Regions from separate parts of the Paraburkholderia gardini genome, predicted to be linked through region 2. Evidence: riboswitches for the same ligand, from Rfam matches in the RefSeq annotation. Region 2 holds a riboswitch; the other holds the start of a gene.
The links. Region 2 has a riboswitch for manganese ahead of LPA37_RS12325 (sodium:calcium antiporter). Riboswitches for the same ligand answer to the same signal wherever they lie in the genome.
Positions count from the first base shown of each region.

Region 1: linked by a shared signal. The riboswitch ahead of LPA37_RS16545 (TMEM165/GDT1 family protein) and the one ahead of LPA37_RS12325 (sodium:calcium antiporter) in region 2 are both predicted to bind manganese.

Region 1 is NZ_CAJQZB010000022.1:87,741-92,158, forward strand. Features, by position in the region: gene LPA37_RS16535 (lysophospholipid acyltransferase family protein) at 1-570, opposite strand, end outside; gene LPA37_RS16540 (beta-ketoacyl synthase chain length factor) at 554-1,255, opposite strand; yybP-ykoY riboswitch at 1,799-2,014, shown strand; gene LPA37_RS16545 (TMEM165/GDT1 family protein) at 2,033-2,605, shown strand; gene LPA37_RS16550 (DUF4136 domain-containing protein) at 2,720-3,415, opposite strand; gene pepN (aminopeptidase N) at 3,628-4,418, shown strand, end outside.
Region 2 is NZ_CAJQZB010000014.1:77,910-82,327, reverse strand. Features, by position in the region: gene LPA37_RS12335 (peptide chain release factor 3) at 1-233, shown strand, start outside; partial or broken gene LPA37_RS12330 (MFS transporter) at 406-642, shown strand; gene LPA37_RS12325 (sodium:calcium antiporter) at 815-1,825, opposite strand; yybP-ykoY riboswitch at 1,916-2,102, opposite strand; gene LPA37_RS12320 (GNAT family N-acetyltransferase) at 2,292-4,418, shown strand, end outside.

The DNA of each region.
Region 1 (4,418 bases), on a different contig from region 2:
CACGGGCAGGATCGGCGTGCCCGCCTTGATCGCCATGTGCGCGAACCCGCGTGAAAACGCGTGCAGACGGTTCTGCGCGGGGCTGCGCGTGCCCTCCGGAAAGACGATCATCGTATAGCCGGCTTCGAGTTGCCGCGAGCCTGCCTCGACGAGCTCGACCGGGTCCGCGTTGCTCACGTATTCGGCCGCCCGCACGATGCCGTAAAAGCACGGGTTGCGCCAATGCGCGTTCTTCACGACGCAGCACGCGTGCGGCGTGAGCGAGAGCAGCACCATCACGTCGAGCCACGTCGGATGATTCGCCACGACGACCGCCGGACGGCGGGTGCGCAGTGCGTCGCCGCCCTCGACTTCGAGCTTCATCACGCCGGCGAACTGCAGCACGGCCACGAGCGCGCGGAAAAATCCGTGAATGACCGTGGTCACCGCACGTTGCCGTGACGCCCGGTGCGGCCATAGCCACGCGAGCGGAAACACGATCACGGAAAACAGGAAACCGCATACCCCGAACACCGCCATCGCGAGGCCGGTTGCGGTCAACCGCCACACGAACTCAAGCCGCGCCATGATGCCAGCTCCATTGCCAGATTGCGCCTGCGCCCTGCCACACCGCGTTCGCGTGCGTGTCGAGGCAGTGATGCACGGCCTGGCTCTGTGTCGGGAATACGGCGAACGACGCATCGCCGGCGTCCGGCGCGCGGGCAATCGTACACGTCAGCTGGCCTGCGGTTGCGGCCGCGTCGAGCAGGATGGCAAGTGCGCCGCCCTGCACTTCGTCTTCGATCGTGCCGTACGCGGGATCGGCGGGTTCATCGGCGTAGACGAGCAGCACGGGCGTGGCGGGATCGCTCGCGTATTGCGCATGCGCTTCCAGCAATGCGTAGCCAAGGGTCTCGGCGCCCGCCGAAATCGCGCTCGCCGGCGAACGGTCGCCGCGGGCGATGCCGAACACGCCCGTCATCGCGTTGAGAACCGAAAGACTGAACGCGGTCGGCGATACGGGTTCGCCCGCGCTGATGGCGCGCAGGATGTCGGTGGTGCGGCGCAGTTCGCCATGTCGCGACGCAAATACCGTGCGCACGGCGGCGACGTCATCGCCCACGCAGTCGTGCGCCACCTTCAGCGCGGCGCGCGACAGTGTGCTCAGTCGCCGCCGTACGATCGGCTCGATGAAGCCGATATCGGGGGCGGTGGCTGCGGCGGCAGGCCAGGAAGACCAGCGAGCAACCGGAATAGTCCAGTGCAGATCGGGCATATCGGTGTTCGCGCGATTGAAAGCGGCTAAGGCTGCTGGCGCCCCATCCGGCGCGCCGGCCGGAAGGCGACACACGGGCGCCGCCCAGCCCGGGGCAGACGCCGCAAGGGTCAATCCAGTCTCGTTATTTATATGTGTTCAGGTGAATTAACGGCCGATGCCCCGGATTATTTAGGGGCGGACTCACCGGACATGATGTTAGTTAGACTCGGATTCCCCGGCGGTCGCCGGCATCATACTGAATATTGTGGATTAAATCAGCCACGAAAGACGTATCTATCTGTATCCGTCTTAACGCCGCCACGGAAACGTAAATGTAGTCCTGGAAGGCCTCAAACCCTTTCGCATGCTGACGAAATGTGGTGAACCGCTCTCGCATTTTCATGTCGCCCTTTTTACTTTCGGAAAGAAATGTTTGCGCCATCCGCCGGAATCTGGACGGTTTGCACGCGTCGCATCTGCGACATCAGGTTGAAAGGGACTGCGGACGGGGCCCAGGCGCGCCAGGCGGGGCGCAGCGACCCGAAAACCGCGTGTTATAATCCGCCCCTCATTGGGGAGTAGCCGCCCTGCTGCATGTCCGCGCAGTCTTTCAGTCATGAAGACCGCGCCGCGCACGTGTCACGCGGGGGCGCCTGTCAACAGACCTGGCCTGTACGGCCATGGCAGACGCAGCCTTGAGGCCTGGCGAGACCGATGATCCACAGCTGCCGCTACAGGGTCCGGCTGGTTGTGGGTCGTCGCTCGTTCATCACGGCCCGGGAAAACCATCACAACGTGGATCAAGCCTTTCTCATCTCGACCGGCGCCGTCGCGCTGGCCGAAATCGGCGACAAGACGCAGCTGCTTTCACTCGTCCTCGCTGCCCGCTATCGCAAACCGTTGCCGATCATTCTCGGCGTCCTCGTCGCGACGCTCGTCAATCACGCGGGCGCCGGCGCGCTCGGCGCATGGCTTGGCACGCTCGTCACGCCGACGATCATGCGCTGGGCGCTGGCGGTGTCGTTCATCGGCATGGGGCTGTGGATCCTGGTGCCCGACAAGCTCGACGAAGACGAAGCCAACGCGAACCGCACGCGCCTCGGCGTGTTCGGGGCGACCGTCGTCGCGTTCTTTCTCGCGGAAATGGGCGACAAGACGCAGATCGCCACCGTCGCGCTCGCCGCGCGTTTCCATGATTTCTTCGGCGTGGTGGCCGGCACGACGCTCGGGATGATGATCGCGAACGTGCCGGCCATCCTGCTCGGCGACCGCTTCGCCCACCGGCTGCCGACGAAGGTGGTCCACGGTATCGCCGCGGTCATGTTCGTGGTGCTGGGTACGATGGCGCTCTTCGGCGTGGGGCTCTGAGGCGCGTTCCGCGTGATGCATCAGTAAAAAGCCGGCTCCGCGTATGACGCGGGAGCCGGCTTTTTCCGCCGCGATGCCGCCGGTGCGGAACGCGTAAAACCTGCGAAGCCTCGGCTACTGGACGGTTTTGGCCGCGGAGGCCGGCGCCGGCGGCGCTCCCACAGCCGCTTCGTTCGACGGCGCGCCGCCGCTGCCATCGAGCGGAATGCGTACCGTGCGCACGACGCCGTTACCCAGCGGGAAATCCGCGAGCGCGCTGCGTGCGAGATATGGCATCGCGCGCACCAGCGACGGCTCGTCGCCCGAGTTGCGGGCCGTCACGTTGTACACCTCCTTGCCGGACGCGCGATCGGTGATGCGGATGCTGAGCAGATGGGTATAGACCGGATAGCTCTGGCCCACGTAGCCGGCCGGAAACGGCCCGAACGGTCCCCACGGGTCCACCATCGGGCGGCCCCAGTAGTAAGGCGCCGGCCACGGGTTGTAGTAATAGACCGGCTGCGAAACCGTCACCATATCGCTGCGGGTGCCGTAGCCGAGTCCAACCAGATAGTGCGCGTCCCGACTGTTCACGCGACGGAACGCCTGGTTCGTGAGTTCGTTGCCGACGAGCGCCTCGTAGGTGGACAGTTCGAGGTTGTTCTGCTGGTCGCTGGCGCGGGTGAATGCATAGGTTCGCGTCGCGTCGCTCCCGCTCCAGTCGGAGAAGGCGGTGACCTGCGTCGTCACCCAGGTGGTGCAGCCGGACAGGGTGACAGCCATGGCGCCCAGCAGCATGGTGACACGGCGGGTCCAACGGTCGAACTTCATGGTCTTCCTCATTTTCAGCGTCTTCGGCATCTTTCGGTGTCTGGCAGGCGCGCTGCGCCATTGCATCGTGGCCCGATATTACGCTGACCCGCATCGTCGGTAAAAAGTTCGAGGGGCACAATCTGGAATGGCTTTGTACAATGGTCCAACTGGTTTGTCGCCGCGCACCCCGCACGGCCATCGGCCGCCCTGCACTCTTTAATGAACCCGCCATGTCCGACACCGCTACGCCTGCTGTGATCCGCCGCGCCGATTACGCGCCGCCCGCATTCATGATCGATACCGTCGCGCTGGAGTTCGATCTCGTCCCCGGGCGCACGGTCGTCCGTAACACGATGCGCGTGCGTCGCAATCCCGGCGCCGTGCGCGCGTCGCATTTCGAACTGATGGGCGAACAGCTGGAATTCGTCAGCGCGACGATCGACGGCAAGCCGCACGCCGCCGCGCATCCGCACGCGCGCGGCCTGACGCTCGACCACGTGCCCGACGATTTCGAGCTGACGCTCGTGAGCGCCTGCAACCCGGCGGAGAACACCACGCTCTCGGGCCTCTACGTCTCGGGCGGCAACTTCTTCACCCAGTGCGAAGCCGAAGGCTTTCGCCGCATCACGTACTTCCTCGACCGGCCCGATGTGATGGCGACCTACACGGTCACGCTGCGTGCCGACAAGGCCGCATATCCGGTGCTGCTGTCAAACGGCAATCTGGTCGACGAAGGCGACCTGCCTGACGGTCGCCACTTCGCGCGCTGGGAAGACCCGTTTCGCAAGCCGAGCTATCTGTTCGCGCTGGTGGCGGGCAAGCTCGTCGCGCTCGAGGAGCGCGTGAAGAGCGGCTCGGGCAAGGAAAAGCTGCTGCAGGTGTGGGTCGAACCGCACGACCTCGACAAGACGCAACACGCGATGGATTCGCTGAAGCACTCGATCCGCTGGGACGAGCAGCGCTTCGGGCTCGAACTGGATCTCGACCGCTTCATGATCGTCGCCGTGAGCGACTTCAACAT
Region 2 (4,418 bases):
GGATGGCGCCCGCGCGTTACCGCATGTCGCGCTGGGTGACGTGCGACGATCCGGCGGAACTGCGCCGCTTCACGGATTCCTACGCGGCGCGGATCGCGCTCGACGCATCGAACGCGCCGACGTATCTTGCCTCGCACATCTCCGAGATCGAGGTCGCGCAGAAGGCATGGCCGAAGATCGTTTTCAACGAACTGCGCGAGCATTCCGGCGCGCCGTTCAAGAAGGCGATGTAGCGGGCAGCGTTCCGTTCACACTGACGATTCCGTGATGCTGGTCGAAGGAATATCATCGAGCGATCTCACCGCCGGGAACAGAGCCGCGTCCGCCTGCCGATACGCGGCCCGATGACAGAAAACGCCCGACGAGGCGATCTAACCCAGCACAGGCGATGCCTGAGGAGACAGTATGGCGACGGAAACAGCACCGGACACGAACCCCGCGGCTGCGGGGGTTCAGGCGAAGCGCCGCACGCGGGTCAGGTTCGGCATTCTTGCGCTGCTCGCGGTCGGCACTGCGATCAATTATCTCGACCGGTCCGTGCTCGGGATCGCCGCACCGGGACTCAGCAAGGAGCTGGGTCTGTCGGCCGTGGCGATGGGCTTCGTCTTCTCGGCGTTTTCGTGGACCTACACGCTCGCGCAGTCTCGCCGGACCTGCCGCGAAGACTGATTCCCCGATCTGACGATGCTTGAGGATCCGGCGCAGCACGATGCGCGGTCAAGAAGACATCGCCTTACCGCTCATATGTGAGCGATAAGGCGGGTTTACAACTCACGTACGAGCGCTAAACTATCACGCCGACCGGGCAGTCGCGTCATCGCATCAACGTAATGCCGAGGTAGCCGAGGTAGAGCAGCCCGTTCACGAGCAACGCCCAGATCGCGAGACCGGGCGCGCGCGAATTGATGCGTATCCACGCGGCCGCGATCAGCGTGATGACGATGCCCGTCACCACTTCGATACGCGGCTCCCACGGCGTCAGCAGGATACCGATCGCGGGCAGCAGGGTGCCCTGAAACACCATCGCGCCGGTGATGTTGCCGAACGCGAGCGTGTCCTTGCCGCGACGGATCCACAGGATGCTGTTGACCTTTTCCGGCAGCTCGGTTGCGACCGGAATGATCAGCAGCGAGAGCAGGAGCGGCGAAATGCCGAGCCCTTCGGAGACGCCGCGCACGCCGTGGATGAAACCCTCCGCACCCCAGACGAGCAACGCGACGGCGAGCAGCAGCTGCACGCCGATCGTGAGCAGGGTGGCCGGCAGGCCGATGCGCGCGAGCAGCATGCGGCCCGGTGCCTCGGTGCCGTGTCCTTCCGCGACGAGACCGCTCGATGCGCGGAACGTCATCGCCACATACGTCACGTACACGCCGACCAGCGCGACGCTGAAAAGCGCGCGCACGGACGTGCGTTCGTGCGGTACGTACATCGCTACCGCAGCAAGAAAGAACGCGAACAGAAAATAGTTGAGGTCGCGGGTAAAACCGGTGCGCTCGGGCACGATGCGTCCATTGACGCCACGCGTACGCAGCACGGCGAGCGTCATCAGAAACGTCGACAGCGTGGAGAGCATCAGCGGCGCGCCGAGAATCGCGCCGACGCCAATCTCCTGGTTCACGCCACCAGGCCCCGTGCTGCTGGCGATGGCGAGGAGCGGCACGATCGTTTCGGGCAACGCGGTGCCGACGGCCGCGAACAGCGAGCCGGTCACGCCTTCGGAAATTTTCAGCCGTTCGCCGAGGTGTTCGAGTGCGTTCGTGAAGAGCTCGGCCGCCACCAGAATGACGACCAGCATGATGGCGAGTTCGACGAGGAGTGAGGTCACGCGCATCCCTCCGCACGGCAAGCGCGGGATGGCGTATCGATGGACGATGCGGCTGGAAAGGAACAGCGATGCTTCACAGGGAGTCTCCGGGGCCGGACGTACACGAACCATGACGCACCGCTTCCCGTCCGACCCGGGACGAAGCAGTACGCCAATGGTCTCGCCAGACCGGTGCGGTCGAATGCGCCATGGCTCGAGGCGACTGAACCGCCGGGCCAGATATGTTGACGCATTCTCCTCCGGGGAAGGAGGAAGGCTACTCCCCAATGACCGGGCGATTCTAACGGCACGCGGCACTTTCAACAAGCTTGCCGCCCTGGATTCGCCATGCCGCTGCGGGATCCGGGCGAGCCCGGCGCGCCGACTTCGCCTATCCTGTTGGAGGATGCGCACGTCCGTAGCGCCTGCGTGCCTCCTCCCTGCCTGGGTCGACCCGGGCTCATCTTCTCGCTCTCGCGGAGTGCCTGTGACCGTTCGCAATCTCGACGCGTTGTTCCGGCCGCAATCCGTTGCCGTCATCGGCGCCTCGAAGCGCGCGGGCAGCATCGGCGAAATGGTGTGGACACGCGTGCTCGACGGTGGCTTCGGCGGCGCGCTGTGGCCGGTCAATCCGAAGTGCGACGAACTCGACGGACATCGCGTGATGGCCGACGTCGGCGATCTGCCCGGGCCGCCAACCGTCGCGCTGATCTGCACGCCGCCCGCGACGTGGGCCGCGATCGTGCATCGTCTCGGCGGCATGGGCACGCGCGCGGCGATCATCGTCGGCGAAACGCGCTGCGATGAAGACCGGACCGCGCTGCGCCACACGCTGGCTGCGGCGAAGCCGCATTTGCTGCGCATTGTCGGGCCCGCCAGTCTCGGCGTCGTGACGCCCGCGCTCGGCGCGCATCTCGGCGCGCCGTCGTGCACGGTGAAGGCAGGTGGCGTCGCGTGGGTCTCGCAGTCGAATGCGCTGACGAACGCCGTGCTCGGCTGGGCGCATGCGCGCGGGCTCGGCTTTTCGCATGCCGTGGCGCTCGGCGACGAAGCGGACGTCGACGCGGGCGATGTGCTCGACTATCTCGCGAGCGATCCGGGCACACGCGCGATCCTGCTCGAACTCGATACGGTGCGTGCGGCACGCAAGTTCATGTCGGCCGCGCGTGCCGCGGCGCGAAACAAGCCGGTGCTCGCGTTGCGCGCGGGCCGCTCCGATCCGGCCGATGCGCTCTACACGGCCGCGTTTCGTCGCGCGGGGATGGTGCGGGTCGATTCGCTGGACGATCTGCTCGATGAAATCGAAACCCTGGGCGTAGGCCGCGTGGCCGCGAGCGATACGGCGACGCTGATCACCAGCGACCGCGGCGTCGCCGCGCTCGCCTGCGACGCCTTCGCGGCATCAGGCGACACGCTCGCGCGCTGGCCCGACGACGCCACCGAGGTCGTCGCCAACGCGCTGCCGAAAGCGACGCCGGGCAACCCGTTGCTGCTCGGCGACGATGCGCGGCCCGAGCACTTCGGCATCGCGCTCGAAATGCTGGCGCCGAGGCGCGCGACAGGCACGGCGTTCGTGGTCCACGCATCGACGCACAGCGCGCCCGCCGCAGAGGTAGCGCGCGTGCTGTGCGCCCAGCAGAAATTTGCGTATCGCGGGCTACTGGTGTGTTTTTTTGGCGGCGTCGATACCGCGACGCGCGATGCGCTGCACGCGCACGGCATTCCGGTGCACACCACGCCGCAGCGTCTTGCGAGCGCGTTCGCGCGTCTTGTCGATTACCGGCTTGGCCGCGAATTGCTGATGCAAACGCCGGAAGGCTTGCCCGCGCAACTGCCCGAATCGATCGACGCGGCGCAGGCCCTGGCATGCGCCGCGCTGACGGCGGCCGAAGCGGGGCAGGTGGCGGACGCGACGACAGTCAGGCTCACCGGCGAGGAAGCCGCGCGGCTACTCGGCCACTTTGGCCTCGTTGTAGAGCAGCAGGAATCGGCGGAGCGGGCGATCGTCGACATCGCGGTTGAACTGCATGACGACGAAAACTTCGGCCCCGTGTTCCGCTTCACGGCGCCTTCGACCGATGGCGTGTCGCCGCCGATGCACACGTACGGTTTGCCGCCGCTCAATCCGGTCCTCGCGCGCGACATTGTTGGGCGTTCGCCGTATGCGCGCCTTGTGTCCGCGGAACCGTCACTGGTTGCGTTGACCGGGCTTTCGCAGGCAGTGTGCGACGTGCGCGAGATCGTCGGACTCTCGCTGACGCTGCGGGTGTTCCAGACGCGCACCGTGCTCGTCGCGCCGTGCGTGCGGCTTGGACGCAAGCGCAGCCGCCTTGCGATCGTGCCGTACCCGCGCCGCTTCGAAGAGACGCTCGACTGGCACGGCCTGCGCGTCACGATCCGGCCGGTTCGCCCCGAAGACGAAGCCGCGCACAACGAGCTGGTGAAAGCGATGACCGCCGACGATCTGCGTCTGCGCTTTTTCGGCGCGGTACGCAGTTTCGATCATTCGCAGCTCGCGCGGATGACGCAGATCGATTACGACCGCGAGATGGCACTGATCGCGACGATCACCGACGAGCACGGTTCGATGCACACGCTTGGCGTCGTGCGCGCG